Regions from separate parts of the Microbacterium sp. 69-7 genome, predicted to be linked through region 2. Evidence: predicted binding sites of a transcription regulator. Region 2 holds the regulator's gene; the other holds the start of a gene.

Region 1 (15,535 bases), on a different contig from region 2:
TGCACCCCGAGCGCCTGCGGCATCGCGTTGGCCATCGACCCGTGTGCGAACGAGCCGATCAGCCGGCGCTTTCCGTTCATGTGCAGATAGCGGGCGGCCCAGATCACGGGGCTTCCGACGTCGGCGGTGAACACGGCATCCTCGTCGGCGAGCTCGTCCAGCACCCGCGCGACGTACTCCGGCCGTACCGGAGCCTTGCCGTCGTCGACGGCCAGGTCATCGAGCCGCTCGCGCGTCTTGCGGTAGTGGGCGACACTCTCGTCCAGGTGCTTCGACGACCGGTCACCCTGCAGCAGCGGCAGCAGCGCGTTCGCCGTCTCCTTCACACCGCCGACCAATCCCACGTCGATGGGCGTGCGCCGCCCCAGCTGCTCGCCGCGGATGTCGACCTGGATCACGGTCGCCTTCGACGGGAAGAACTGCCGGTACGGAAAGTCGGTGCCGAGCATCAGCAGGGTGTCGCACGACTCCATCGCCTTGTACCCCGACGAGAAGCCCAGCAGCCCCGTCATCCCCACGTCGTAGGGGTTGTCCCACTCGATGTGCTCCTTGCCGCGCAGGGCGTGCACGATCGGCGCCTGCAGCGTCTCGGCGAGGGCGAGCACCTCGTCATGCGCGCCCGCGACGCCCGACCCGGCGAGGATCGTCACCTTCTTGGCGTCGTTGAGTGCGGTCGCGGCGGCGGCCAGAGCGGATGCCGAGGGCAGCACCGTCGAGCCGGCGGCGCGGATCGGAGCCGTCGGCCGCCGATCGGGAGCGTCGGCGAAGAACACGTCACCGGGCACGACGACGACCGCAACCCCGCGCTTTTCGACCGCGGCGCGCATGGCGATCTCCAGCACCCACGGCAGCTGCGCCGGGTCGCTCACCAGCTCGGTGTAGACGCTGCACTCGCGGAAGAGCTCCTGCGGGTGTGTCTCCTGGAAGTAGGTGCTGCCGATCTCGGCCGACGGGATGTGCGAGGCGATCGCCAGCAGCGGCACGCGGTTGCGGTTGGCGTCGAACAGACCGTTGATGAAGTGCAGGTTGCCAGGGCCGCACGAGCCCGCGACGACGGCGAGTTCGCCCGTCAGCTCCGCCTCGGCGCCGGCGGCGAAGGCGGCGGCCTCTTCGTGCCGCATGTGCATCCAGCGGATCGCATCATCGCCGCCGTCGCGTCGCAGCGCATCGGTGAAGGCGTTGAGCGAGTCGCCGGGAAGACCCCAGATGCGGGTGACGCCGGCGCGCTTGAGGGTGTCGATGAAGAAGTCTGCAACGTTCGCCATGCCCCCAACGCTACGCCGCTCGTGCGCGTCACGGGGTTGGACGACCGTCGAGTCCTGTTCCGTCCCGCTCACCCCCGGTCGTTGAGGGGCTACGGCAGCAGTTCGGTGCGCAGCAGGTCGACGAGGCCCTGCGCAGCGGCGGTCAGGGGGCGACGGCGCGACCACGCGAGAGACACCTCGAAGGCGGGAACGGCGTCATCGAGCGGCATGATGCGCACCGGCATCCGCGGGGCCGGATCGGCGAACGGACGCCCCGAGCCCGACGAGGCCGCCAGCGCCGCGAAACGCGGCACGATCGCCAACCCCAGCCCCTGTGGCACATACGCGGCGGCCGTGGAAAGATCGGCGACCTCGATGAGCACACGGCGTGACACCCCGGCATGGGCGAAGGCATCGTCGACGATGCGCCGCGACCCGTACCCCGGCGGCAGGTCGACGAAGCTCTCCCCCTCGAGCATCGCGAGCGTGACGCCCTCGGCATCCGCGAGCCGGTGCGTCCCCGGCACGACCAGCACGTACGGCGATGCGGCGACGACCTCACCCCGCAGGCTCGCCGGAAGCGCATCGACGACCGCGAGCAGAGCCAGGTCGATCTCGCCGCGCTCGAGCTGGGCGACCAGACCCGACGAGCCCAACCCCGTCGCCCGCAGCTGCACCGAGACGGCCGGATGCCGCTCGTGATAACGGCCGAGAAGCCCCGGCACATCGACGAGGTCGACGCCGGTCATGAGCCCCATCGTCACGGCCCCCCGCAGCTCGGTCGCCGCCGACGAGACCGCCTCGCCGATCTCGCGCATCTGCTCCAGCACCGCCTGGGCACGCGTGAGCAACTCCTCCCCGGCACCGGTGAGTCGGATCTGTCGATGAGAACGGTCGAACAGCTCGACGCCCAGTTCACGTTCCAACTCGCGCACGGTGGTCGACACGGCCGACTGCGCGAGCAGCAGGCTGTCGGCCGCCCGCGTGAAGCTCATCTCTCGGGCAACGGCGACGAAGACGGAGAGGTGGCGCACATCCATACCTCGATCATGCCGCGCTTGTCGACGCGACGGAAATCATCTGTGAATCAGATGACTCGCATCATCGACGCCGTCTTCCTCGCCAGACGCCGGCGACGGAGCATGGAGTCATGAGTATCGCCACGGTCGCCACTCCCCCCACGTCGCCCTCCGCCACGCACCTGCCGACGCCACCCGCGGGACGTCGCGCTGCCGACCGCGTCGTCGACGTGCTCATGGCCCACGGCGTGCGGTGGGTGTTCGGCGTGCCCGGCGCCAAGATCGATCCCGTCTTCGACGCGCTCGCGGCGGTGCAGGGCATCGCCGGGGCGCCGCAGCTCATCACGTGCCGCACCGAGCAGAACGCGGTCTTCATGGCCGCCGCGGTCGGTCGGCTCACCGGCATCCCGGGAGTCGTGCTGGTCACCAGCGGCCCCGGCACCGCCAACCTCGCGACGGGGCTGCTCACCGCGACCACCGAGGGCGACCCGGTCGTCGCGATCTGCGGTGCCGTGTCGCGCACGCAGCACCTCAAGCGGGCGCATCAGGCGATGGATGCCGTCGGCATGCTGCAGACCGTGACGGTCTCGGCGGCCGAGGTCACCGCCGCCGACAACGTCGCGGAGGCGATCGTGAACGCGTTCCGCGCCGCGACCCGCGAACCCCGCGGCGCCGCCGCCGTGGTGCTCCCCTACGACGTGTCGACGGCGACGACCACGATCGGCTTCCGCGATGCGATCGTGCCCGCCGTCACCGGCGGGGCGGCCTCGGCATCCGTCGATCGCGCCGCCGCACTGCTGCGTGAGGCGCGCTTTCCCGTGATCCTCGCCGGTGCCCGCAGCGGCGATCCCCGAACCGTCGACGCCCTTCACTCGCTGCTACGCGCCACCGGGCTGCCGGTCGTGGAGACCTTCCAGGCCGCCGGCATCATCTCGCGCGAGCTCGAACACCACTACCTCGGACGCGTGGGCTTCGCCCGCAACCAGCCGGGCGACGTGCTGTTGCACCACGCCGACCTCGTGCTGACGCTGGGCTACGACCCCGTCGAGTTCGTGCCCGCGGAATGGAACGCCGGCAAGGACCGCCGCATCGTCCACATCGACACCGTGCCGGCCGACATCGACAACGACTACCGGCCCACGGTGGAACTCGTCGGCGACCTCGCGACCACCCTCGTCGACCTGCTCCTGGCCGTGGATGCCGCGGGGCTTCCCCTCCCGCACGATGCCGAAACCGCCCGCATCGTCGATCGCGAGCGCACCCGCCTCGCCGAGAACACCGACCTCGGCGACCCCGACCACGACGACGCCTTCGGCCTCGACCCCGTCGCCGTCGTCGCCGGCATCCGCGCCGCCCTCCCCGATGCCGCCACCGTGCTCTGCGACGTCGGCTCGAACTACCTCTACATGGCGCGCCACTTCCGCACCTACCGTCCCCGCTCGCTGATGTTCTCCAACGGGCAGCAGACGCTCGGCGTCGCCCTGCCGTGGGCCATCGCGGCCAGCCTCGCCGACGCGGGCGAACCGGTCGTGTCGGTGTCGGGCGACGGCGGGTTCCTCTACTCCGCCGTCGAACTGGAGACCGCCGTGCGGGTCGGGGCGAGCTTCACGCACATCGTGTTCAACGACTCGGCCTACGACATGGTGGCCTTCCAGCAGGTCGAGAAATACGGGCGCACCGCCGCGGTCGAGCTCGGCGCCTACGACGTGGTCGCGTTCGCGGAGTCGTTCGGCGCCCACGGCCACCGCGTCACATCCATCGACGACCTCGTGCCGACGATCCTCGCCGCCATCGCCGAACCCGGCCCCTCGGTGATCGACGTCCCCGTCGACTACCGCGACAATCTGCACCGCCTGGGCGGCGACCTGCTCGCCGACGTGCTGCTGTGAGCAGACTCCGGCCTCGCGGCATCCACCTTCCCTCCTCCCGAAAGGACCCCGCATGAGCGCCGAACGTCACACCCTGTTCCAGACGAGCCTCATGGCCGCGCTCCTGGACGGCATCTACGAAGACGACATGACCGTCGGCGAACTGCTGGGCCACGGCGATTTCGGTATCGGCACGTTCAACGCCCTCGACGGCGAGATGGTCGTCGTTGACGGCGTCGCGTACCGCCTGCGCGGCGATGGCACCGCCGCCGCGGCATCCGCCGACTCGGCCACGCCTTACGCGGTGGTGACCGACTTCGTGCCCACGATCACGCGGACGCTCCCCGACGGCGTCACGCGCGCGGAGGCGTCGGCCGCGATCGACGCGATCACCGCGTCGGCCAACTACATGTACGCCCTGCGGATCACGGGGCACTTCCGCCGCGTGACGGCACGCACGGTCACCCGTCAGCAGAAGCCGTACCGCCCGATGACCGAGGCCACCGACGACGATGCGGTGCTGCAGTTCGACGAGGTCGACGGCACGATCGTGGCCTTCCGCACCCCGCTGTACGAGCAGGGCATCGGCGTTCCCGGATGCCACGCGCACTTCATCGACGACAGACGCACCCGCGGCGGCCACGTGCTCGACTTCGTGCTGGACCACGGCACGGTCGAGCTGTGCCTGTGCACCGACCTGCACCTGCGTCTGCCGTTGACGACGGAGTTCCGCGAAGCGGCCCTGTCGCCCGACGACCTGGCCGACCAGCTCGCCAAGACCGAGCAGCACGCCGGCCGCCCCTGACGCCTCGGCGCGGCGGTGACATCAGCGGAAGTCGCGGGAGCGGTGGCGCACGCCGACGCGCAGGTCTTCGAAGGCGTCGGCGACGAGGTTGGTGACACCCTCGGGTGAGCGCTCCAGCATGCCGCGGGCGATGAGGGCGGGCGCGTCGCGCAGCACGCGGCGATAACGATCCCAGACGCCTTTCGAGCAGATGACGTTGACGAGACCGTGCTCGTCTTCGAGGTTGATGAAGGTGATGCCGGATGCCGTCGCCGGCCGCTGCCGATGGGTCACCAGACCCGCGACCTCGACCCGACGGCCGACCTCGTGCGTGCGGAGCTCTCGCGAGGTGAGCACGCCGCGGGCATCCAGCGGCGCGCGGTAGTGCGTGAGAGGGTGATCGTCGGTCGAGATGCCCGTGGCCCACAGATCGGCGGCCAGCACGTCGTACGTCGAGGGGTCGCCGAACAGCGGCGGCTGTACGGCGACGAGCGAGCCGGGCAGGAACTCGGGCAGATCCTGTGCCGCGTCGCCGGCCAACCAGATGCCCTCGCGCCGGCTGATGCCCATGCTCTCGAACGTCCCCGCCGTCGCCAGCGCCTCTACCTGCGCGGCGGTGGCGCCCGTGCGCCGCACGAGATCGCGCAGGTCGCGAAACGGACCCTCGGCGTCGCGGGTGGCGACGATGCGTTCCGCGAGCCGCTTTCCCACCCCGGTGACCGCCGCAAGCCCCAGCCGCACGGCGTGGCCGGCGTCGCGACGGTGGGCGGCCGACGCATCGGGAGCGGCGATGTCGAACGGGGGCACGGGCGGCTGGTGACGATCGGTGCAGGAGGGGATGCCGGTGGGGACGCGTTTCGACTCGCTCGCTGCGCTCGCTCGCTCAACGACCGGAGCCCCTGCAGCCAGGGAGGGGCCGCTGCTGTCGGCGTCGAGGGGCTCGAGCCCGGCATCCACCCCGGAGGCGTGCAGGTCGGGACGACGCACGACGACGCCGTGGCGGCGGGCGTCGGCGGTGAGGGTCGCGGGCGAGTAGAACCCCATCGGCTGCGCACGCAGCAGGGCCGCGAGGAACGCACCGGGATAGTGCAGCTTGAGCCATGACGAGGCGTAGACGAGCAGCGCGAACGACAGGGAGTGGCTCTCGGCGAAGCCGAAGTTCGCGAACGCCTGGATCTTCGCGTAGATGTCGTCGGCGACGGCTCCCACCAGACCGTTGCGTGCCATGCCGTCGTAGAGCTTCTGACGCACCGACTCGATGCGCTCGATGCCGCGCTTGGAGCCCATCGCCCGGCGCAGCACATCGGCATCCTCACCGGTGAGGTCGCCGACGGCCATGCCCATCTGCATCAGCTGCTCCTGGAACACCGGCACCCCGAGAGTGCGCTCCAGCACCGGGATCAGCTTCTCGTGCGCGTACGTCGGCTCTTCCAGCCCGAGTTTGCGCCGCACGTACGGGTGCACCGCGCCGCCCTGGATGGGCCCGGGCCGGATCAGCGCGATCTCGATCACCAGGTCGTAGAACCGTCGCGGCTGCAGCCGGGGCAGCAGGCCCATCTGCGCGCGCGATTCGACCTGGAACACCCCGATCGAATCCGCACGGCACAGCATGTCGTAGACGGCCGCCTCCTCCTTCGGGATGCTCTGCAGCGTCCACGTCTCGCCCGTCGCCTCCGCGATGAGGTCGAAGCAGTACTGCAGGGCGGCGAGCATGCCGAGTCCCAGCAGGTCGAACTTCACGAGCCCCATCCAGGCGGCGTCGTCCTTGTCCCACTGGATGACGGTGCGGTTCTCCATCCGCGCATGCTCGATGGGCACCACCTCCCCCACCGGCCGCTCGGTGAGCACCATGCCCCCGGAGTGGATGCCGAGATGGCGAGGCGCCTTCAGCAGCTCGCCGGCGTAGGCGAGCACCCGGTCGGGGATGTCGTGCGCGCCGGCGACGGCGCCGTCCCATCTCTCCACCTGCTTCGACCAGGCGTCCTGCTGCCCGGGCGAGTGCCCGAGCGCCTTGGCCATGTCGCGCACCGCGTTCTTCGGCCGGTACTGGATGACGTTCGCGACCTGCGCCGCGCGCTCGCGCCCGTAGGTGTCGAAGACCCACTGGATGATCTCTTCGCGCCGATCCGAGTCGAAGTCGACGTCGATGTCGGGCTCCTCCTCGCGCATCGCCGACAGGAAGCGCTCGAAGGGCAGGTTGTAGAAGATCGAGTCGATCGCGGTGATACCCAGCAGATAGCAGACCGCACTGTTGGCGGCCGACCCGCGCCCCTGACAGAGGATGCCGCGTCGACGCGCCTCGGCCACGATGCCGTGCACGATCAGGAAGTAGCCGGGGAAGTCCTTCTGCTCGATGACGCCGAGCTCCTTCTCGATGCGCGCCCGCCCGTCGCCGTCGAGGTCGGGGTACATGTGCGGCACCGCATCCCAAACGAGCTGGCGCAGCCACGACATGGGCGTGTGCCCTTCGGGGACGGGGAGCTTCGGCAGCGCGGGCTTGGCGCGGCGCAGCGGAAAGGCGAGCTCGTCGGCGAGGGTGACCGTGCGGGCGACCGCGCCGGGATAGCGCCGGAACCGCCGTGTCATCTCGGCGCCCGAGCGCAGGTGGGCGCTCGCATGCGACGGCAGCCACCCGTCGAGCTCGTCCAGCCCCCGATTCGCCCGCACCGCCGCGACCGCCGCCGCCAGGTGCACACGTTCGGGAACCGCATAGTGCACGTTGTTGCTGGCCAGCACGGGCAGACCCCGCGCGGCGGCGAGTGCGGCCAGCACGTCGTTGTCGCGCGTATCGGTCGGCGCCCCGTGGTCGATCAGCTCGACGAAGACCGCCTCAGGGCCGAACAGGGCGATGAGCCGGTCGAGCGCCGAGGCGGCCGCATCGGCACCATCGGCGGCGAGCGCCTGCCGCACGGCGCCCTTGCGGCATCCGGTGAGCACCGCCCAGTGGCCGCCGCTGCGATCGGCGAGGTCGTCGAGGTCGTACCAGGGACGCCCCTTCTCGCCGCCGGCGAGCTGGGCATGCGTGATCGCCGCGGCGAGACGGTGATAGCCCTCCTCACCACGGGCCAGCACGAGCAGGTGCGATCCGAGCGGATCGGCCGCCCCCGACCGGGCCGGACTCGGTCCGCTCAGCAATCCGGCCGGCGGCGTGCTCACGTCCCCGTCGCCTCCGGCGGCGAGCGTCAGCTCCGCCCCGAAGACGGTCTTCAGCTGCAGGTGCTCCGCCGCCTCGGCGAAGCGGGCGATGCCGTAGAACCCGTCGTGGTCGGTGATCGCGAGCGCGTGCAACCCCAGCCGTTCGGCCTCTTCCGCCAGTTCCGCCGGTGAGGAGGCGCCGTCGAGGAAGGAGAACGAGGAATGCGCGTGCAGTTCGGCGTAGGGCACGGCATCCGCGGGACGTTCGATCGGGGGCGGCTCGTACTTTCCCCGCTTGCGCGAGAAGGCCGGGCCGTCGCCGCCATCGGGTTGCGTGTCGCCGCCGATATCGGGAGACCCCAGCAGCCGCGCCATCTCGGACCAGCGCACCGACGGATTGTTGAACCCCATCAGTCGTACCTCCCCTCGATCTGCCAGACCCCTTCCTCGCACACCAGCAGCCACGCCCCCTGGGCGTCGTCGACCATCTGGAAGCGATGCGCCCGCCGCGCCCGCGCCGGATCCCACTCGCGTTCGATGACCGGCCACGGCCCGGCCCAGGTGCGGATGCCGCGGCGTCTGCCTCCGAGCTCGATCACGGTCGGCGCCGCCGTGGGCTCGCCACGCGCATCGACCGCGATCATGTCGCCGTCGTCGTCGAGCACCGCCACCGGAACCGGCTCGGCGAACACCGCCGAGGGCAGCGGATCGGGAAGGCTCCCCGGCCAGGGCCGCTCTCCTGCCTGCAGGTCGCCCGCGACATCGCCCCACGGCACGAGGCGCTGCCGCTCGCCCAGCCAGCGCCCTCCGCCGACGGCCGGCGTCAGCACGCCCTGATGGCCGAGCATCGCCTGCACGCGCGAGAGCGCGCGGTGCACGCGCTCCTCGGGCCCCGATCCGAACAGACGTGCGGTGTGGTGCGCGGCGGCATCCACCGCCTCGGGTTCGATCCGCACCCGCGCCACGGCGCTGCGCAGCTGCCCGGCCAGGCGACTCGACGGCGCCACGCTCTTCGCTGCGCCGGGCCCCTGCTCGGCGAGCTGCCACCGCACCCGGTCGACGACGGCGGCCGCATCGAACGCCCCCGGGTGCAGCCAGACCCGTTCGCTGCGCTCGCCGCGATCGCCGGTCAGCACGACGCGCAGTTCGGTGCAGACCAGCCCCTGCGCACCCAGACGGGAGACGAACTCCGCGGCGGGAACCCGCAGGGCGAAAGCGATCTGATCGGCGGTCTCCACCGGCGGCTCGAACGCCACCTCGCGGTGCAGCTCGGGCGGGGGCGTGCGGGCGGTGACCGGCCGGGGATCGCGGCCGGATGACAGGGCGTACAGCCAGTGGCCACGGGTGCCGAAGCGCTCGACCAGGCGGTCGGCGCCGAGCGCGGCGACCTCGCCGACCGTCTGCACACCGAGCCGGCCGAACAGCGAGGCCAGCTCCTCATCGAGCACGACGACCGGCAGCGGTGCGAGGAAGTCCGCCGCGGTGCCTGCGGGCACGATCCGCACCGGATCCTCGCGCCGGGTGCCGGAGCGTGCCGCCTGTTCGGCCGTGAAGGTGCCGTCGGCGATGCCCACGCGCACGTCGTCGATGCCCAGCGCGGCGATCGCCCCGGCCAGCACGGTGGCGGCGGCCGCCTCGCCGCCGAAGTAGCGCGCCGGACCCCGGGCGCGCAGCGCGCACAGCCCGGGCTGCATCACCTGCACGTTCGGCGCGACCTCCTCGATCGCCGCGATCAGGGGGGCGAACGCGCGGTGATCGCGCACGGCGTCGGCATCCACCACCGTCAGCTGCGGGCAGCGCGCCTGGGCATCGCGGCGGCGCATGCGGCGGCGCACACCCGCGGCGCGCGCCGCCGCGGAACAGGCGACGACCGCGCCCTTCTCGAACACGGCGATCGGCTCCGCGGCGTCGAGGGGCTCATCGCCGTCGCGGGTGGTCGCGACGATCGGCCAGTCGGGCACCCAGACGACGAGGCTCCGCGGCGGGGTGCCCGCAGGGACGACACCCATCTCACACCGCCCGTCTCATCGGCAGGGGTTCGGGAAGGCGCGTGCGGGCGGGCTGAGACCCGCCGCCCAGGCGCCCCCGATCGTCGGGCAGCATCAGGCGCCGCGAGCGCGGAACCGGCGCACGGCGGCTGGTCACGGTGACCGTCAGCTCGCGCCCCGACAGGATGCCGTGCCCCTCGCCGAGGCCCGACCACGACGGATCGGACACATCGATCATCGCCTCGGTCTGCGGCCACGGTCCCTGCACGAGCAGCACCGCCTCCCGCTCGCGCATGCGGGCGGCCAGCCGGGCCACCTCGCTATCCTTCGCCCGCGACGGCGGGCGTACCGCGACCACCGACAGCACGTCGGCGAGGGTCGAGGCGACGGCCAGCCACCGCTCTCCCGGGTCGGGCACGAGCACGAGCCGCGACAGATCGACCCCGGCGGCGCGAGCCGCTTCGACGCCCACGTGCGGCATGCCGACCACGGCGCACCACGACCCGGCCTGCGAGGGCTCGGCGAGCAGGGCGAACAGCAGCGCCATCGACCGCCCGAGCGCGTAGGCTCCCCCCGTTCGCAGTCCGCCGCCGGGCAGCAGCTCCGCCAGCGCCGGGGCGACGGGGAGCACGGGCGCGTCGAGGCGACGCCCCTGCATACGCTCCATCTGAGCGCGCAGGGTGCTCACGGTGCCCGCGACATCCGCGGCAGCAACGGTCCCCACGATCGGCCTCACTTCGACAGATTAGAACATGTATTCGACTAGTTCAATGTGCTTGTCTCGAAGATAGGAACGGGTTCGGACATTGCGCGTCGGCCCGCACATCTGCCCGAAACATGCGGCTGATAGGACGGACGGCATGACCGGATCGCTCATCCTCACCGGCGCCGCGCGCATCGTGGAACGCTTCGACGACCCCGCCCGCGACCGCGGCGGCGACCTCGTGATCCGACGCGGACGGGTCGCGAGCACGGCATCCGCGCCCTCGCCGGAGGAGAGCATCGACACCCTCGACGCAGACGGCGGGATCGTCACCCCCGGCCTCGTCAACGCGCACCACCACCTGCTGCAGTCGGGCTTTCGCACCCTCCCGGGCACCCGCGGGGTGCCGATGCGCGAGTGGCTGCCGGCCATGGCCGCCGCCTACACGGACGCCCATATCGACGCATCCCTGGTCGGCGCGACCGCCGGCGTCGGCGTGGCCGAGTCACTGCTGAGCGGGGTGACGACGGTCGCCGACCATCAGCTCAACTGGCCCGACCCGGCCAGAAGCGACGACCCGGTCGGCGACACCGTGGACATCGCCCGCGCGATCGCCGCCGCCTCCGCGGCGCTCGGCGCCCGGCTCGTGTTCGTGCGCGGCTCGGCGCGCGATGCACCGGATGCCGCGGCAGCGAGCGCGGACGCGATCGTGCGTGCCCTACTCCCCGAGGCTGCGGCGTCCTCTCCCGGCGGCACGAGCGCCGACGGCATGCTGCAGCTCGCCGTCGGCCCCGCCGGCGTGCACTCCGACAGCGAGGAGACCTTCCGCGCGCTGGGCGAGGTCGCCCGGCGCTACGGTCTGCGCCGGCGCACGCAGGCGAACGAGCAGGTCGACACCGAGATCGCCCTGGCCCGCTACGGGCGGCGCCCCCTGGACCTCCTCGAGGAATGGGGCTGGCTCGAGTCCGGGGTGACGATCGCGCACCTGTGCGACGTCACCGACGAAGAGATCGCGCGGCTCGCCGCCGCCGGCATCACCGCAACCCACGCCCCGGGCTGCGACGTGCCGATGGGCTGGGGCATCGCGCCGGTGCGCCGCCTGCAGGAGGCCGGCATCACCGTGGGACTAGGCACCTCCGGCGGCGGCTCCAACGACGCCGGGCACCTGCTCGCCGACGCGCGCCTGGCGATGCAGGTGTCGGGCCTGGTCGGCACCGCCCTGCCGGCCCGCGATGTGCTCGCCATGGCCACCTCCGGTGGCGCGAGCGGCCTCGGTCGCGCCGACCTCGGCATCCTGACCCCGGGCGCGGTGGGCGACTTCTGCGTCTGGGACGTCTCCGGGGTCGCCGACGCCGGAGTGGCCGACCCGGTCGCGGGCCTGCTCTGGGCCCACCCGGGGCGCCGGCCCCGTCATGTCGTGGTCGCGGGACGCGTCGTCGTCCGCGACTACCGGCTCGTCACCGCCGACGAAGACGCCCTCACCGCCGCCCTCCGGGAGCGCGTCGGCCGCTGAACGCCGCGCCGCGACTCAGACATCGACTCAGGCGTCGAGCACGATCCGTGGGCACGCTGCGCGCGAGACGCACACCATCATGACCGCGCTCTGCTCACGCTCCAGCGGCGTGAGCACGGAGTCGCGGTGCTCGATCTCGCCCTCCAGCACGGGCACCTCGCAGGTGCCGCACGTCCCGCGCCGGCAGCTGGAGAGCACCATCGTCGTGGGACTGTGCTCTTCGATCGCCTCCAGCACCGACTGCCCCGGCTGCACGGTGACGATGTCGCCCGACAGGGCGAGCTCAACCTCGAACGGATCCGGCCAGACCGGCTCGCCGTATTCGATCGCTTCGAACCGCTCGACGTGCAGCGCCGCGGCGCGTCCGGCGGCCTCGAAGCCGTCCTCGAGGGCGGCGATCAGCCGGGCGGGCCCGCACGCGTAGACCGGACCGCCATCGCCCGCGGCATCCACCACCCCGGCCACGTCGAGACGCGCACCGCGATCGGCAGGGTACAGGCGCACCCGGCCCGCGCCGTCGTCGAGGGCGCGCAGCTCGTCGACGAACGCCATCGTCGACAGCGATCGTCCGGCGTAATCGAGGGTCCACTCCGCGCCGGCCTGCGCCGCCGCGCGGACCATGCTGAGGATCGGTGTGATCCCGATGCCGCCGGCGACGAAGCGGTGAGTGACGGCGGGAGCGATCTCGTAGGCGAAGTGGTTGCGCGGTCCGCGCACACGCAGGCGCTGACCGACCTGCACCTCCTCGTGCACCCGCACCGATCCGCCCCGCCCCTCGTCTTCGCGCAGCACCGCGACGCGCCAGGTGGAACGATCGGCCGCGTCGCCGCAGAGCGAGTACTGCCGCTCGACGCGCTCGGCCGCGGGCACGCGCGCGTCGGAGAAGATCAGATCGACGTGCGACCCGGGCTCCCAGACCGGCAGGTCGCGGCCATTGTGCGCGACGAGGTCCAGCGCCACGACCCCGTCGGCCAGCACGGTGCGGGCGGCGACCACGAGGTCGCGTTCGACGTCACTGAAGTAGCTCATGCTCCCACTCTCTCCGCTCGCACAGCGCCGCCTGTGCGCGGGGGCGCCGACCGGCCGCACTCTTCGCGCGGATTTAACACGGCCGCAATCCCGACAGGCCTGGCAGGAAACACGTCGAGCGTTTACTGATTCTCACCCGATGTTGGCCATACCAACAACACCACGCGACACCGCAGACCCCGAGGAGGACGATCAGATGGATGCCGAACTCCTGGAGCCGGGCCAGCGCATCGCCGCCCTGACGGGCCTCACCCCGTGCGGCGAGATCGGCGACAACCTGGCCTTCGCGGGAGGCGTCGTGGTCGATACGCACGCGTCGGACCTCACGGGCGACACCGTCGGCGAGACGGTCGACGCGACCGGCTGGATCGCCCTGCCGCCCCTGGCGGATCTGCACGCCCACCTCGACAAGGGCTACACCTGGACCTCGTTCGGCCAGCCGGAGGGATCGCTCGACGACGCGATCGCGTGCTGGATCGACCACGGCGAGAACCACTCCTCCGCCGACATCAAGGCCGGCGCCCGGCGGCACCTAATGGCCGCGCTGCACGCCGGTGTCACAGCCGTGCGCTCGCACACGAACTACCACCTGGGCGACGACCCCCTCCGCGGGGTGCGCGCCCTCATCGAGCTGCGCGACGAGTTCGCCGGCATCGTCGACCTGCAGATCGTCGCCAGCCCCGGCGCCTCCGACGGCCCCGACGACCTCGGGCGCGCGGCGGTGGCCCTCGGCATCGACCTCATCGGCGGCTTCCCCCACCTCGCCGAAGACCCGAGCGCCGACCTGGAGCGCAACGCCGCCTTCGCCGAAGAGTTCGGCCTCGGCATCGCCCTGCACACCGACGAGACGCTCGATCCGGCATCCACGGGTCTCGCCGAGCTCGCCGCCCGCACACGCCACTGGCCGGCCGGTGTGATCCGTTCGGCGGGTCATTGCGTGAGCCTGTCCACGCAGGATGCCGCCACGCGCGCCCGCACCCTCGCCGCCGTCGCCGAGGCCGGCGTCTCGATCATCACCAACCCGCTGACCAACCTCTACCTGCAGGGCTGGCAGCACCCGGTCGCCACACCCCGCGGCATCCCGCCGCTGCGCGAGATCCTTGCCGCCGGCATCACACTGGCCGCCGGCGGCGACAACGTGCAGGACCCCTTCAACCCGCTCGGCAACGCCGACATGGTCGATGTCGCCTCCGAGCTCGTCGTCGCCGGTCACCTCACGCCCGCCGAAGCCTGGCACGTCAGCTCCCACGGCGGACGCGCGGCATTCGGACTGCCACCGGCACGAGGACGCGTCGGCGACGTCGCCGACGTCGTGCTCGTGCGCGCCGCGCACATCGCGGAGGCGCTCGCCGAGCGCGCCCCCGACCGCATCGTCATCCGTGACGGGCGCGTGATCGCCGTCCGCCGCCGCGTGGTCAGCAGCGTGCTCGACTTGCGCGCCCTGCCCACCCCGCCCTCCGCCCCGACCTCCGAGGGAGCCCTGCTATGAGCACCACCATCGAATCCGCTGTCGCGCCGGCCACCGCCGCGACAGCGGTGGACCCCACCACCGCACCGACACTCGCCTTCACCGACGTCGCCAAGGTGTTCGCCACCGGCACCCGCGCCCTCGAGGGCGTGTCGATCGACGTCCGTCCCGGCGAGTTCGTGTCGGTGGTCGGCCCATCCGGCTGCGGAAAGTCGACCCTGCTGCGCCTGGCCGCCGGCCTCGACGACGCCACCGAGGGAGCAGTCGACGTCCGCGCCGACACGACCAGCTTCGTCTTCCAGGAGGCGACGCTGCTCGAGTGGCGCACAGCCCAGCGCAACGTCGAGCTGGTCGGCGAGCTCGCCGGCGTGGGAGCAGCCGAGCGGCGCCGCCGCGCCGCCGAAGCCCTCGAACTGGTCGGCCTGAAGGGCTTCGAGAACCAGCATCCGCGTGCGCTGTCCGGCGGCATGCGCATGCGCGTCTCGATCGCCCGCGCGCTGGTCGCCGAGCCGCAGCTGGCCCTCTTCGACGAGCCGTTCGGCGCCCTCGACGAGATCACCCGCCTGAAGATGCAGACCGAACTGCAGCGCCTGTTCCAGCTCAAGGGCTTCGCCGCGATGTTCATCACGCACTCGATCTCCGAAGCCGTCTACCTGTCGAGCCGCGTGCTCGTGATGAGCGGACGGCCCGGCCGCATCGTCGACGACATCGAGCTGCCCTGGTCCTATCCCCGATCCCCCGAGCTGCGCTACGAACCCGAGTTCGGGCGCATCGTCGGACACCT
Region 2 (15,535 bases):
AACCCCGCGTCGACGCTCCGGCGGTCGCCGGCGCGGCCTCGCCGCGGGTACCGTTCTCGTTCGAGATCTACCCTCCGCGCACCCCCGAGCAGCTGCCTGCTCTCTACGAGACCATTCGCGTGCTCGCCGCCGCCGGTCCGCGCTTCATCTCCGTGACGTTCGGCGCGGGCGGCTCGACGACCGACCGCTCGCTCACCGTGCTGACGCACATCCTCCGCGAGACGACCGTTCCGCCCGTCGCGCACGTGACCTGTGTCGGCAGCAGCTACGCCGAAGCCACGACGGTCATCCGCGACTTCCTCGATGCCGGCATCACCCGCTTCCTGGCGCTGCGGGGCGACCCGCCCGCCGGCGTCGGCGAGGACGACATCGTGGTCGGCGATCTGGAGTCGGCCGCTCAGCTCGTGCAGCTGATCGGCCGGGTGCAGGCGGAGCGCTCGCCGTATCGCGAGCGTGAGATCCCGGGGCTTCCGGGAGCCGTGCAGGTCACCGACGGCGACCGCGTCGAGATCGCCGTCGCGGCGTTCCCGAACGGTCACCCGCGTTCGCGTCACCGCTACGAGGACATCGACGCACTTCTGGCCAAGCAGGCCGCCGGGGCGACGTCCGCCCTGACACAGCTCTTCTTCCACGCCGACGAGTACCTCGACTTCGTCGAGCGCGCCCGCGCCGCCGGGGTCGTCATCCCGATCGTGCCCGGGATCATGCCCATCACCTCTCCGGGGCGACTGCGCCGAGTGCTCGAGCTCACCGGGGATGCGCGCCCCGACTCCCTCGCCGCGGCGCTCGAGTCGGCTCCGGATGCCGCCGCGCAGCGCGCCGTCGGCCTCGCCCATGCCGCCGACCTCGCGCGGTCCGTTGTCGCCGGCGGCGCCGACGGCATCCACCTCTACGCCTTCAACAACCACGACACCGTTCTGGGCGTGCTGCGCGCCGCAGAGCTGATCCCCGAAGCGAGCCCGTGACGCCGTCCGCTCAGTCGGACGACTCGTCCGCCGCCGCGCGGCGAAGACCCCAACGACTCCACGCGCGGCGAAGAGCCGCCGCCCGCGCGGACTGACCGGCGAGCCACGCTCCGGCGGCGACGGCGAGAGCGATCGCCAGAGCTGCCCCGGCGGCGCCGACCGCCGCCGACACCAGCTGGTCGTAGACGGCGGCCGCCGCGGCCGGCGTGAGTGCCGTCCCGGTTGCGGCGGACGATACGGCCGCCCGGCCCGCCGCGGCCGCGATCAGCAGCGCTCCGAGGCCCGCGGCCGCCGCGAGCGCGGCCCGCCGCAGGGCGTTCAGGCGTCGCCGCGCGAGCGCGATCCCGCTGAGGAACAGGATGACGGTAGCGACCGGCATCCACCATCCCACCGTCACGCCGAGCGCATATCCCGTTCGAATGGCGGCCAGGGCGTCTCCGGAGCCGATGACCACGACGTGATCGACGGAGGGGATGAGCGTCGCCCACGCCACGCCCTGCGCGCTCAGACGTTCCTTCACGCCCGCCACCACGGCGCCGACCTGGATGCCGAGTCCGGCCTCGGTCTGCACCACGACGCCGGAGCCATCGGAGGTCGCGGCGAGCGTGAGCGCGCGGTGAGACTGTCGGAGAAGCTGTTCCCACAGTGCCCCGAAGCCGTCTGAGCGGATCGCGTCGGCGATCGTGTCGTGCACGAGAGTCTGCGCGGCGGCGGCGGCGGGCGCTTGCAGCCGCCGCAATGCGTCGGCCGCGTCGGCGGATGCCGCGATCAGCCCGTCCTGCACGGCGGTCGAACGGGCCAGCGGTGCACGCGTCGCGGTGAACGCGTCTTCGTCGACCAGCTGCACCCGCGCCCAGACGCTCAGGATGGACAACGGGAGGCAGACGACGGCCAGGACGATCGCGACGGCCGATGCGAGGGCGCGCCCCCCGCGACATGATCAGATCGCGCGCAGGACGGCCACGACGCGACCGAGGACCACCGCGTCGTCGCCGAGGATGGGCTCGAAGGAGGAGTTGCGGGGGAGCAGCCACGTGTGGCCGTCCCGCTGCCGGAAGGTCTTCACCGTCGCTTCGCCGTCGAGCATCGCCGCGACGATGTCGCCGTTGTCCGCGGTCGGCTGCGATCTCACGACGACCCAGTCGCCGTCGCAGATGGCGGCGTCGATCATCGACTCGCCGCTGACCTTGAGCATGAACAGGTCGCCCTTGCCGACGAGCTGGCGGGGGAGGGGGAAGATCTCCTCGACCTGCTGGTCTGCCGTGATCGGCACGCCCGCCGCGATGCGCCCCACCAGAGGGACCAGTGCCGCATCGCCCACGGCCGGAACGAGGTCGGCGGGATTCTCGGCGGCGGCACCCGGCAGATCGATGAGGACCTCCATCGCGCGCGTCTTGCCGGCGTCGCGGCGGAGGTAGCCGCTCAGCTCCAGCTGGTTGAGCTGGTGGGTGACGCTGGACAGCGACTTCAGGCCCACGGCATCGCCGATCTCGCGCATGCTCGGCGGGTAGCCGTGGCGCGCGATGGAGGTCTGGATCACCTCGAGGATCTTCAGCTGCTTGTCGCTGAGGTTCTTCCGCCTGCGTGTCTGAGGCTTCTCGGCCATATCGCGCGCTCCTTCGATCGCGTCCCCGGAAGGCAGAGCCTTCGAATGTCGGAGGTTGGTGATGGGGTCGTCTTGTCGAAACCGTATCCGGTTTTCGCACGGTCGGACGGCACGCGTGCGCGTGTCGGATTCGATTCATCTGCGAGAACCGTATCGCTTGACACTCGAACACTATCGAAGATAGATTCGGAACAGAGATTCGCATCCGGCTCTCCCGGCCGAGAGGCGGATGCGAATCTCGACTCGAATCTTCGAGGTGACGCTCTCACCCCCGACGCCGCGGCGCGGGACACGTCTCAAGGAGGAACCCATGACCACGATCGACATCCTCGGCGCCTCGCCCCGCGGCCGTGTCATCGCGGCGGCCCCCGCCACCCGTCTGCGCCTGACGGTTCGTGGTCGCCGGGTGCTCGCCTTCCTCGCCTCCATCCCCGTCATCGTCGCGCTCGGTATCGGCATCGTGTCCGGCGGCGGCGCGCTGGCCTCCAATGAGGGATCCTCGGGAGTCACGTTCACCCACGTCACGGTTCAGCCGGGCGACACGCTCTGGTCGATCGCACGCGCGGTCGCACCTGACGTCGACCCGCGCGACGCCGTCGACGCGATCGTTCGACTCAACGCCTTGGACTCGGGCAGCCTCGATGCCGGACAGAGCATCGCGATCCCCGCCGAGTACTCCGCCGGCCACTGATCAGCCTCGTCCGCTCATCACGGCGACCTCTACGATGGTGAGGGTGAGCGTTCGACTCGATGACCTTCCCCTCAGAGACGACCTGCGCGGCCTGACGCCCTACGGCGCTCCCCAGGCTCCGCTGCCCGTCGCGCTGAACGTCAACGAAAACACGCATCCGGTGCCCGAAGCGGTCGCGGACGACATCCTCGACAGCATCGCCCGTGCGCTCCGGGAGGTGAACCGCTATCCGGATCGCGAGTTCACCGCCGTGCGGGAGGGCTTCGCGGACTACCTGGGTCATGGCCTGTCGGCCGCGCAGATCTGGGCGGCGAACGGATCCAATGAGGTTTTGCAGCACCTTCTGCAAGCGTTCGCCGGCCCCGGTCGGACGGCCTTCGGTTTCGCACCGACCTACTCGATGTACCCGCTGCTCACTCGTGCCACTGGCGCGACGTACGTGAGCGGGACGCGCGGCGTCGACTACACACTCGCCCCCGAAGACGCGGCCGCTCAGGTCGACCGTGCGCAGCCGGATGTCGTCTTTCTGTGCGCGCCGAACAACCCGACCGGAACGCCACTCGGACTCGATGTGATCGAGGCCGTCTATGACGCCGCACCGGGCATTGTGATCGTCGACGAGGCCTACCAGGAGTTCGCGCCCCGCGATTCCCGGTCGGCACTGACGCTGCTGCCCGATCGGCCGCGGCTGGTCGTGTCTCGCACGATGAGCAAGGCCTTCGCGTTCGCCGGCGCTCGCGTCGGCTACCTCGCGGCCGACCCCGCCGTCATCGATGCTCTGCGTCTGGTGCGGCTTCCCTACCACCTCAGTGCGCTGACGCAGGCGGCGGCATCGGCCGCGCTGCGTCACGCGCCGGCGATGCTCGCGATGGTCGACGAGATCGTCGCTCAGCGCGACCGTATCTCCGCGACACTCGACGCGCTCGGCTACCGCCCCTTCGAGAGCTGGACGAACTTCGTGCTCTTCTCCGGTGTGGAAGATCCTGCGGCGACGTGGCAGGGGCTCTACGACCGCGGCGTTCTGATCCGCGATGTCGGCATCGCCCACAGTCTGCGTGTCACGGCGGGCACCGCGGAGGAGTCGACGGCGTTCCTCGACGCGCTCGCCTCACTCGGCCCGGGCGGTTCCGGCGCGCACTGACGGTGAACGCCGGGGTAACACGCCGGGCCGGCGCGCGGGCTCTCGGTAGACTCGGCTCATGAGCACCCCGGCCCCCCGCACGGCATCCTTGCGACGCGCGACCAGCGAGTCCACGGTCGAACTCGATCTCGACCTCGACGGCACCGGGCACAGCAGCATCGACACCACGGTGCCGTTCTTCGACCACCTGCTCACAGCCTTCGCAAAGCACTCGCTCACCGATCTCACCGTGCGCGCCTCGGGAGACACCGACATCGATGCGCACCACACCGTCGAAGACACCGCGATCGTCCTGGGTCAGGCGATCCGTCAGGCGCTCGGCGACAAGAGCGGCATCTCGCGCTACGGGGATGCGCTCGTTCCCCTGGACGAGGCGCTGGCCCAGGCCGTGGTCGACATCAGCGGGCGCCCCTATCTGGTCCACACCGGGGAGCCGGTCGGGTTCGAGCACCATCTCATCGGCGGCCACTTCACCGGGTCGCTCGTGCGTCACACGTTCGAAGCGCTCGCTTTCAATGCCGGTCTGACGATGCACGTCACGGTGCTCGGCGGACGGGACCCGCACCACATCGCCGAAGCCGAGTACAAAGCGTTCGCGCGGGCCTTCCGGCAGGCGAAGGCGCTCGACCCCCTGGTCCACGGCATCCCCAGTACGAAGGGCGCCCTATGACCGACGCCACCGCAGGGCTCGAGGCCGGTACCCGCATCGAGGAGCGGCCTCTCGTGGCTGTGCTCGACTACGGGTCGGGCAATGTCCACTCCGCGGTGAAGGCCCTCGTCGCCGCGGGAGCCGATGCGCGGCTCACGGCCGATCGTGGCCTGATCCACGACGCCGCAGGTCTGGTCGTACCCGGCGTCGGAGCCTTCCGGGCCGTGATGGAGTCCCTGCGCGCCACGCGCGGCGACGAGATCATCGAACGTCGTCTCGCCGGAGGTCTGCCGGTGCTGGGCATCTGTGTCGGCATGCAGGTGATGTTCGAGCACGGTGTGGAACGCGGTGACGACACCGAGGGGCTCGGCGAGTGGCCCGGCGCGGTCACCGAACTCGACGCGCCGGTGCTCCCGCACATGGGCTGGAACACGGTGCGGGTGGGCGAAGGCTCGACTCTTTTTCGCGGCCTGGAGCACGAACGGTTCTACTTCGTGCACTCCTACGCCGCCCAGCACTGGTCGCTCGAGGTCACGCGGCCGTTCCGTCAACCCGCCCTCACGTGGTGCGACTACGGCACGCCGTTCCTCGCCGCCGTCGAGAACGGACCGCTGTCGGCGACGCAGTTCCATCCCGAGAAGAGCGGCGAGGCCGGCATCCGGCTTCTCGCGAACTGGATCTCCTCGCTTCCGCAAGACCTCACCCGCACCCGGTAGTAGTCTCTCTGCTTGTGTGTCCTCGTGTCCGCGCATGGCGGGCACTGAACCCTTCCTGGAGCCATGAACGATTTCGCGTCGACCCCCGAACTGATCCTCCTGCCCGCCGTCGACGTCGCCGACGGCAAGGCGGTACGTCTGACGCAGGGTGAGGCCGGCACCGAGACCAGCTACGGCGATCCCGTCGACGCGGCGTTGGCTTGGGCGCGCGACGGCGCCCAGTGGATCCACCTCGTGGATCTGGATGCCGCCTTCGGACGCGGCAACAACGCCGCCGTGCTGCGCAAGGTCATCAAGCAGCTCAAGGGCGTGCAGGTGGAGCTGTCCGGAGGAATCCGCGACGATGCGACCTTGGAGGCCGCCCTCGAGTCGGGGGCGAGCCGCATCAACCTGGGCACCGCGGCGCTGGAGAACCCGGAGTGGGCGGCGGACGTCATCGGCCGCTACGGCGATGCGATCGCCGTCGGGCTCGACGTGCGCGGCACGACCCTGGCGGCCCGCGGCTGGACCCGCGACGGCGGCGACTTGTGGCAGGTGCTCCAGCGGCTCGAAGACGCCGGGTGCAGCCGTTACGTCGTCACCGACGTCACCAAGGACGGCACGCTGAAGGGCCCGAACCTCGAGCTGCTGCGCGAGGTCACCACCCGCACCGTCAAGCCGGTCGTCGCCTCGGGGGGCATCTCGAACCTCGACGACATCGCGGCCCTGCGCGAGCTCGTTCCGCTCGGCGTCGAAGGGGCCATCGTGGGTAAGGCACTCTATGCGGGGGCCTTCACCCTCGCCGAGGCGCTGGATGTCGCCGCAGGCTGAGAGTCCCGACGACGCCGCAGCCCACGCCTGCGCCGCGGATTCCGCAGGCGTCCCCTGGGAGGGGCGCTCCTTCGAGCCCAATCCGCACGCCGGCGACGACGGCTCTGCAGACGCTGCGCTGCTGTCGGCACTGCTGAGCTTCCGCCGGGGCGAGGGTGATGCTCGTGCGGTCGTCGACGCCTACCGCACGGCACGCCTGTTGATCCCGCTGGTCGCCGAGGCCGGCGATGTGGGCGTCGCCCCGTCCGGCCACACCGTCGACAAGACGCAGGAGCTGTCCATCGTGACGGTCGCCGCGCCCGACGGGCGGCGTGTGCTCCCCGTGTTCACGTCGGTGCGCACGATGGCGGCGTGGGATCCGAAGGCGCGACCGGTGCCGGCCGACGGCATCCGTACCGCCTTGGCCGCCGCTGCCGACGATACGGACCTGATCGTGATCGACCCGGCATCCGAGACCGAGTTCGTTCTGCGTCGCCCCGCGGTGTGGGCCCTCGGTCAAGGGCTGGCCTGGGAACCCGCGCACACCTCGCCGGAGGTCTATGCCGGGCTGCAGGACTCGATCGGCTCCGAGCTGGGCGTGCTCGACCTGTCGGTGGCGCCGGGGGATCCGCAGGCGCGTCTGCGCGGCCCGGAACTGATCGTCCGTCTGCAGCTCGTGGATGGGCTCGACCAGTCTCAGCTCGACGCCACCCTGCAGCGGCTGGCGGCACGGTGGGCCGCCGACGATCGCATTGCGGTGCTGGTCGACTCGCTCACGGTCAAGCTCGTCCGCGGCTGAGCGCCGCGCCGGGTCTCACGTGACGGGTCCGGTCCACTTCTCGCCCGGGCCCTTGCCGATCGGGTCGGGGATGACCGAGGCCTCGCGGAACGCGAGCTGCAGCGAGCGCAGTCCATCGCGCAGTGACCGCGCGTGCATGTCGCTGATCTCCGGCGCTCCGGCCGTGATCAGCCCCGCCAGGGCGTTGATCAGCTTGCGTGCCTCGTCGAGATCCAGCTGCGTCTCGGGATCGTCCGCGAGACCGGTCTTGACGGCGGCTGCGCTCATGAGATGCACCGCGGCCGTCGTGATGACCTCCACCGCCGGCACGTCGGCGATGTCGCGGGTGGCGGCGGCGGAGGCACGCTCCTGTTCCTCCCATCGGGCGAGCCGTTCGGCCTCGTGACGGTCGGGGGAGGAAGGAATCGTGTCCACGTGCTGCTCTCTGCTAGACTGTGCGGGCGCCGGAGTGTTCTGCTCCGGAACGAAAGAGGATCACATCCCACCCGCGCTTGCCGCTCCAGGCTACCGGGTCACGCGCTCCGCCTCGTCCGTCGAGGTTGTCGTACCGAGCAATCGGTGCGGGTGAGGGTGCAGGAACGAAGCCGACGTGCGCGTCGTGCGGGGTGGACGTGACGATCTTCCGCCCGAGACACATCCCTGTGTCCGGTGGCACCCACCCGTACGACTAAGGAGTTCCGCATCAGCGATCCCCGCACCAATGACCGCATTCGCGTTCCCGAGGTCCGCCTCGTCGGACCCGCGGGTGAGCAGGTCGGCGTCGTCCGCATCGAGGTCGCTCTGCGCCTCGCTCAGGAGGCAGATCTCGACCTCGTCGAGGTCGCCCCCAACTCGAAGCCGCCCGTGGTCAAGATCATGGACTACGGCAAGTTCAAGTACGAGGCGGCGCAGAAGGCGAAGGAAGCGCGTCGCAATCAGGCGAACACGGTTCTCAAAGAGGTCCGTTTCCGACTGAAGATCGAAGCGCACGACTACACGACCAAGCTCAAGCGTGCCGAAGGCTTCCTGCAGGCCGGTGACAAGGTCAAGGCCATGATCCTCTTCCGAGGCCGCGAGCAGTCGCGTCCGGAGCAGGGTGTGCGGCTGCTGCGCAAGTTCGCCGAGGACGTCGCCGAGTACGGGACCGTCGAGTCGAACCCCACGATCGACGGACGCAACATGGTCATGGTCATCGCCCCGCACAAGAACAAGTCCGAGGTGAAAACCGAGCAGAACGCCCAGCGTGCTGCGAACAAGGAGGCGGCGCGCCAGGCGCGCGGAACCACGGGCGCCGAGCCCGAGGCCGCCCTCGCCGCCGAGCCCGCTCCCGCGGAGTAAGGCCGCCGGCCGGAGGCGCAGCCTCTCGGCCCCCAGAGCTCCCGCCCCGCGGGAACCACAACGAAGGATAGAGACATGCCGAAGCAGAAGACCCACTCGGGTGCCAAGAAGCGCTTCAAGGTCACCGGTAGCGGGAAGATCAAGAAGCAGCAGGCGAACCTCCGCCACAACTTCGAAGGCAAGCCCACCAAGCGCACGCGCCGCCTGTCGGCCGACAAGATCCTGGCTCCCGGCGACGCGAAGGTCGCCAAGAAGCTCCTCGGCATCTGAGCGCTGACGCAGACGAGAAAGTAGAAGAAAATGGCTAGAGTCAAGCGGGCCGTCAACGCCCACAAGAAGCGTCGCGTCATCCTCGAGCGCGCATCCGGTTACCGCGGGCAGCGTTCGCGCCTGTACCGCAAGGCCAAGGAGCAGGTCACCCACTCGCTGGTCTACGCGTACCGTGACCGCCGCAAGCGCAAGGGCGACTTCCGCCGCCTGTGGATCCAGCGCATCAACGCCGCGGCGCGTCAGAACGGCATCACCTACAACCGCTTCATCCAGGGCCTCGGCCTGGCGGGCGTGCAGGTCGACCGTCGCATGCTGGCCGAGCTGGCCGTCAACGAGCCGGCCACCTTCGCCTCGCTCGTCGAGACCGCGAAGAAGGCGCTGCCGGCGGACGTGAACGCGCCCAAGGCGTAATCACTGCCCACACAGCACGAGAAGGGGTGTCCTCCGAACGGGGGACGCCCCTTCTTCATTCCCTAGGATGAGATCGTGCTCGAAAATCCTCGTTCTCCCCGTGTGCGCGCCGTCGCCAAGCTGACCAAGCGCAGCGCCCGACAGGAGACCGGGCTGTTCCTGCTGGAGGGACCCCAGGCGGCCCGCGAGGCTCTCGCATTCCGCCCCGACACCCTCGTCGAGCTCTTCGCCACGCCCACGGCGATGGAGCGTCATCAGGACATCCGGGATGCGGCCGGAGACGCGGGCCTGGACATCGTGTTCACGACCGAGGCGGTGCTGGACGCGTTGGCCGACACGGTGACCCCGCAGGGGATCGTCGCCGTGGCGCGACAGTCGCCGACGTCGCTCAAAGACATCTTCGCCGCGTCGCCGACCCTTATCGCGATCTGCGAAGAGGTACGCGACCCCGGCAACCTCGGCACCATCATCCGCGCCGCCGACGCCGCCGGTGCCGATGCCGTCGTGCTGACCGGACGTACGGTCGATCCCTACAACCCCAAGGTCGTGCGCGCCACGACCGGCTCGCTGTTCCACGTTCCCGTCGCCGTCGCCGCGGAGCTGGCGGCCACCGTCGAACGGGCACACGGCGCAGGCCTGCGCATCGTCGCCGCGGACGTCGGGGGAGAGGACTTCCTCGCCCGTCGAGACGTGCTCGCCGCACCCACGGCCTGGCTGTTCGGCAACGAGGCGCGGGGTCTGGACGACGATGCGCTGGCGCTCGCCGACCTCTCCCTGCGACTGCCGATCTACGGTCGCGCCGAGTCTCTGAATCTCGCCACCGCGGCGAGCGTCTGCCTGTACGAGACGGCCTTCGCGCAGCGCGGCGATCGCTGACGCGAATTGTTCCGGGTCGGTGACGACTCGGTCAAGATCCTGTGTATAAGTTGGTCGCCTTCCACAGGATCTGCCTAGGCTGGCCCACATGTCTCATTCCAGTCCGGCTCCCGCGACGTCGAACATCACGGTCCGGCGGGGGGATCCCCTGGTCGTCGTCACCGGTGTCGAGAAGCACTACGGCGATTTCCATGCGCTGAAGAGCATCGATCTGACCGTCAACCGCGGCGAGGTCGTCGTCATCATCGGCCCATCCGGCTCGGGCAAATCCACGCTGTGTCGCACCATCAACCGTCTGGAGACGATCACCAGCGGCACCATCACGATCGACGGCAAGGAACTGCCGAAAGAGGGAAAGGCGCTCGCGGCTCTGCGTGCCGACGTGGGCATGGTGTTCCAGTCCTTCAACCTCTTCTCCCACCTCACGATCCTCGAGAACGTCACGCTCGGCCCCATCAAGGTCAAGAAGATGAAGAAGGCGGATGCCGAAGCCGAAGCCAAGGTGCTGCTGGAGCGCGTGGGCGTCGGGCATCAGGCATCCAAGCTGCCGGGACAGCTTTCCGGCGGTCAGCAGCAGCGTGTCGCGATCGCCCGGGCGCTGGCGATGAAGCCCAAGGTCATGCTGTTCGACGAGCCCACCAGCGCGCTCGACCCGGAGATGATCAACGAGGTGCTCGACGTCATGGTCGGCCTCGCCCAGGACGGCATGACGATGATCGTCGTCACGCACGAGATGGGTTTCGCGCGTAAAGCGGCCGATCGGGTGGTCTTCATGGCCGACGGCCAGATCGTCGAGCAGGCACGCCCCGACCAGTTCTTCACGGCCCCCACGAGCGACCGGGCGAAGGACTTCCTCTCCAAGCTCATCACGCACTGAAGAAGACGTCCGCGCCTCGCACCGGCGCGGTCAACGAGAGATGGATACGAAACAGGAGGATCACATGCTGAAGAAGAATCGGATCGTCGGCGCTTTCGCCGGACTGGCCGTCGCGGCCCTCGCCCTGACGGCGTGCAACAGTGGAACCCCGGGCGCGGAGCCCGGAGCGACCGGCGGGGCCAGCGGCGCGGCCGAGACCCCGTGGACCGTCGCGACCGACGTCACGATCGAGGGCAGCCCGACGTTCGACAAGATCAAGAGCGCGGGAACCGTCACCGTCGGCGTCAAGGAGGACCAGCCCGGCTTGGGCTACCTGGACCCCGTGACCAACACGCGCAGCGGCTTCGACGTCGACATCGCACGCTGGATTGCCGCTTCCCTCGGAATCGCCGAGGACAAGATCCAGTTCCAGCCGATCGCCTCGGCCAACCGCGAGCAGGCGATCGTGAACGGCGACATCGACTACTACGTCGGGACCTACTCGATCACCGACAAGCGCAAGCAGCAGATCTCGTTCGCCGGGCCGTACTTCATCACCGGACAGGGCCTGCTCGTCGCGGCGGACAACGACAAGATCACGGGCAAGGACTCGCTGACGGCCGACGAGACCGTCTGCTCGGCGACGGGTTCGACCTCGATCCAGCGGATCAAGGAGCAGACCCCCGCCAAGACCAAGGAGTACGACCAGTACTCGGCTTGCGTCGAGGACCTCAAGAACGGTCAGGTGGATGCCGTCACGACTGACGAGGCGATCCTCATCGGCTACGCCGCGCAGAGCCCCGACCAGCTGAAGGTCGTGGGCGAGCCGTTCAGCGAGGAGCGCTACGGCGTCGGCATCGCGAAGGGCGACACCGCGCTGCAGACGTTCATCAACACGATGTTCACCGACGGCGGGTCGACCTGGCAGGCCATCTTCGACAAGAACCTGGGTGCGTCCGGCGTGAAGGCCACCCAGCCGAAGGTCGACGCGGCGGGCTGATACCCGTGCCGGCGGCAGCAGCGCAGACGACGCTGCCGCCGGCATCCCGGCCGGCAGAGGCGACGACGCGGGCAACGACAACGCAGACAACGACGGAAGGCGGCGCGGTGGAGGTCATCACCGACAACCTCGATCTCTGGGGCGAAGCCCTCACGGGCACCCTGGTGCTGTTCTTCGGCGGCGGCCTGCTCGCCCTCGTGCTCGGCTTCATCGTCGGCGCCATGCGCGTCTCGCCGATTCCGGCCGCCCGCGCCGTCGGCGCGGTCTACGTCAACTGGATCCGCAACACCCCGCTCACGCTCGTCATGTTCTTCTTCGCGTTCTGCCTGCCGATCCTGCTGCGCGAGCGCATCGACGCGATCCTGCTGGCCACGCTCGCCCTCGGGGTCTACACGGCGACCTACGTCGCCGAGACGCTGCGCTCGGGCATCAACACGGTACCGGTGGGGCAGGCCGAAGCGGCTCGCGCCCTCGGACTCACGTTCGGACAGGTGATGACGCTCGTCGTTCTGCCGCAGGCCACGCGCTCGGTCATCCCGCCGATGATGAGCGTGCTCATCGCGCTGCTGAAGAACACGACGGTGGCCGCGGGCTTCTCCGTCCTCAATCTCGGCTCGGTCCGCAGCAACCTCAGTGAGCGCGGCGAGAATCAGCTCGTGACGCTGCTGTGGGTCATGGTCATCTTCGTCGTCCTCGTCTTGCTGCTCGCGTGGCTGCAACGAGCGATGGAGCGCAGATGGAAGGTCGCACGATGAGCTCCGTCCTTTACGACGTCCCCGGGCCGAAGGCCGTCGCCCGCAACCGGATCCTCGGCGTGGCGACGATCGTCGTGATCCTTGCCCTCGTCGGATGGGTCGTGTGGCGGTTCGCGGTCACCGGGCAGTTCTCCGCCGACAAGTGGGAGATCTTCTCGTACGGAACGATCTGGCAGCGCCTGCTCGACGGTGCGGTGGCCACGCTCGCCGCCTTCGCCGCTGCGGCCGTGGGTGCGCTCGCCCTCGGGTTCATCCTCGCGATCGGACGGCTGTCCGACCGGGCCTGGATCCGCGTCCCCGTCGGCTGGGTGACCGAAGTCCTTCGCGCCATCCCGGTGCTCGTGTTCATGATGCTCCTCTATTACGGTCTGCCGGTCATCGGCATCCGGATGGAGCCCTATTGGGCCGTCGTCATCGCCCTCGTCGCCTACAACGGTTCCGTGCTCGCCGAGGTCATCCGCGCCGGGGTCGAGTCGCTGCCGCGCGGTCAGAGCGAGGCGGGATACGCGATCGGGCTGCGCAAGGCGGGAGTGCTCCGCCTCATCCTGTTGCCGCAGGCGATCCGCGCCATGATGCCGGTGATCGTCGCGCAGCTCGTCGTCACCCTGAAGGACACGGCGCTCGGCTTCATCATCACCTACCCCGAGCTCCTCTACGTCATCAAGCTCCTCGGATCGAACGCCGTGTACGGCTCCCCGCTCATCCAGACGGCGATCGTCGGCGGCTCGATCTACGTGGTGATGTGTCTCGCGCTCAGCTACGTCGCCTACCGCATCGAGCAGCGCACGAAGCGGCGCCAGCAGCAGCAGGTCGCCGAGGGCGGCGCACCGCACCATCCGATGGGGCCGGGCGGCACCGACACCGAGCTGATCGCCCTGCAAGCGCGCGCCGGGAAGCTCGACCCCGGAAACCCCGGACAGGTCTGAGCGTCGCACGGTGCGTCCGGGCGCCCCGCTGCGCCGCCGGTAGACTCGTCTCTTGTGTCTGACGCACCCGAGATCACCCCAGAGAACGTGGATGCCGCCGTCGCCGACGCCTTGGCGGCGATCGCGGCCGCCGGCTCGACCGCCGAGCTGAAGGCCGCGCGTGCCGCCCACGCCGGTGAGGGGTCGCCCCTCGCCCAGCTCAACGCCCAGCTGCGTCACGTGCCGAACGAGGAGAAGGCCGCGTTCGGCAAGCTCGTCGGTCAGGCGCGCGGCCGTGTGACGCAGGCCCTGGTCGCCCGCGAGGAGGAGCTCGCGGCCGCGGAGACCGCCGCGAAGCTCGAGGCCGAGCGGGTCGACATCACGGCCATCGCACCGCGGGGGCGCGTGGGGGCACGGCATCCGGTGTCCCTCCTCCAGGAGGAGATCGCGGACCTCTTCGTCGGCATGGGGTGGGAGATCGCCGAAGGTCCCGAACTCGAGCACGAGTGGTACAACTTCGACGGCCTCAACTTCGACATCGACCACCCGGCGCGTCAGCTGCAGGACACCTTCTTCGTCGACCCGGTCGAGCGGCACCTCCTGCTGCGCACGCAGACGAGCCCCGTGCAGATGCGGTCGATGCTGGAGCGCGACCTGCCGATCTACGTGCTCTCGCCGGGCCGCGTCTACCGCACCGACGAGTTCGACCCGACTCATCTGCCCGCCTTCCACCAGTTCGAGGGCCTCGTCGTCGACAAGGGCATCACCATGGCGAACCTGAAGGGCACGCTGGACCACGCGGCCAAGGTGCTGTTCGGCGCCGAGGCGAAGACGCGCTTTCGCACCAACTACTTCCCGTTCACCGAGCCGTCCGCCGAGCTGGATCTCTGGCACCCGACCTTCAAGGGCGGGGCGCGCTGGATCGAATGGGGCGGGTGCGGCATGGTCAACCCGAACGTGCTGCGCGCCGCCGGGATCGACCCCGAGGTGTACTCGGGGTTCGCGTTCGGAATGGGCATCGAGCGCACGCTCATGTTCCGCTCCGACGTGCAGGACATGCGCGACATGGCCGAAGGCGATGTCCGCTTCAGTGAGCAGTTCGGAATGGTGGTCTGATGCGCGTCCCTCTGTCGTGGCTGCGTGAGTACGTCGAGCTTCCCGAGAACGTCACGACCGACGACGTCTTCGCGGCCCTCGTATCGGTGGGGTTCGAGGAGGAGGAGGCGATCGGCTTCGACATCAGCGGGCCGGTGGTCGTCGGCCAGGTGCTCTCGTTCGAGGCCGAGCCGCAGTCCAACGGCAAGACGATCCGCTGGTGCCAGGTCGACGTCGGCGGGGCCAACGGGGGAGTCCGCGGGATCGTCTGCGGCGCCTCGAACTTCGTCGAAGGCGACAAGGTCGTCGTGTCGCTGCCCGGCGCGGTCCTTCCGGGGCCGTTCCCGATCTCCGCACGCAAGACCTACGGGCACGTCTCGGACGGCATGATCGCCTCAGCGCGCGAGCTCGGGCTGGGTGACGAGCACAACGGCATCCTGCGTCTCGCCGAGCTGGGACTCGACCCGGAGGTCGGGACCGATGCGATCGCCCTGCTCGGCCTCGACGACGTCGCCGTCGACGTCAACGTCACTCCGGATCGCGGCTACGCACTGTCGATCCGCGGCATCGCACGCGAGTACTCGCACGCGACCGGCGCCGCGTTCTCCGATCCCGCGGACCACGAGTGGGACGACGTCCAGCCCGGCAGCGGCTTCCCCGTGGTCGTCGATGACCGGGCGCCGGTTCGCGGCCG

The links. The regulator LexA, encoded in region 2, represses DNA repair genes until DNA is damaged. The targets are predictions, from matches to a motif close to TCGAACANNTGTTCGA.
Region 1: a site for LexA is predicted at 10,785-10,800, ahead of imuA' (DnaE2-dependent mutagenesis accessory factor ImuA'). Genes of this name have one in related genera too.

The regions. Positions count from the first base shown of each region.
Region 1 is NZ_MKRU01000100.1:22,760-38,294, reverse strand. Features, by position in the region: gene poxB (ubiquinone-dependent pyruvate dehydrogenase) at 1-1,265, opposite strand, end outside; gene BGN98_RS12820 (LysR family transcriptional regulator) at 1,355-2,284, opposite strand; gene alsS (acetolactate synthase AlsS) at 2,395-4,152, shown strand; gene budA (acetolactate decarboxylase) at 4,205-4,936, shown strand; gene BGN98_RS12805 (error-prone DNA polymerase) at 4,958-8,461, opposite strand; gene BGN98_RS12800 (Y-family DNA polymerase) at 8,461-10,059, opposite strand; gene imuA' (DnaE2-dependent mutagenesis accessory factor ImuA') at 10,061-10,762, opposite strand; gene BGN98_RS12790 (amidohydrolase family protein) at 10,899-12,254, shown strand; gene BGN98_RS12785 (PDR/VanB family oxidoreductase) at 12,282-13,283, opposite strand; gene BGN98_RS12780 (amidohydrolase family protein) at 13,480-14,772, shown strand; gene BGN98_RS12775 (ABC transporter ATP-binding protein) at 14,769-15,535, shown strand, end outside.
Region 2 is NZ_MKRU01000007.1:8,791-24,325, forward strand. Features, by position in the region: gene BGN98_RS00840 (methylenetetrahydrofolate reductase) at 1-965, shown strand, start outside; gene BGN98_RS00845 (hypothetical protein) at 976-1,839, opposite strand; gene lexA (transcriptional repressor LexA) at 1,906-2,571, opposite strand; gene BGN98_RS00855 (LysM peptidoglycan-binding domain-containing protein) at 2,882-3,262, shown strand; gene BGN98_RS00860 (histidinol-phosphate transaminase) at 3,297-4,403, shown strand; gene hisB (imidazoleglycerol-phosphate dehydratase HisB) at 4,462-5,073, shown strand; gene hisH (imidazole glycerol phosphate synthase subunit HisH) at 5,070-5,768, shown strand; gene priA (bifunctional 1-(5-phosphoribosyl)-5-((5-phosphoribosylamino)methylideneamino)imidazole-4-carboxamide isomerase/phosphoribosylanthranilate isomerase PriA) at 5,832-6,578, shown strand; gene BGN98_RS00880 (SseB family protein) at 6,562-7,356, shown strand; gene BGN98_RS00885 (DUF1844 domain-containing protein) at 7,372-7,770, opposite strand; gene infC (translation initiation factor IF-3) at 8,005-8,673, shown strand; gene rpmI (50S ribosomal protein L35) at 8,749-8,943, shown strand; gene rplT (50S ribosomal protein L20) at 8,974-9,354, shown strand; gene BGN98_RS00905 (TrmH family RNA methyltransferase) at 9,430-10,230, shown strand; gene BGN98_RS00910 (amino acid ABC transporter ATP-binding protein) at 10,379-11,107, shown strand; gene BGN98_RS00915 (glutamate ABC transporter substrate-binding protein) at 11,172-12,086, shown strand; gene BGN98_RS00920 (amino acid ABC transporter permease) at 12,194-12,841, shown strand; gene BGN98_RS00925 (amino acid ABC transporter permease) at 12,838-13,767, shown strand; gene pheS (phenylalanine--tRNA ligase subunit alpha) at 13,822-14,862, shown strand; gene pheT (phenylalanine--tRNA ligase subunit beta) at 14,862-15,535, shown strand, end outside.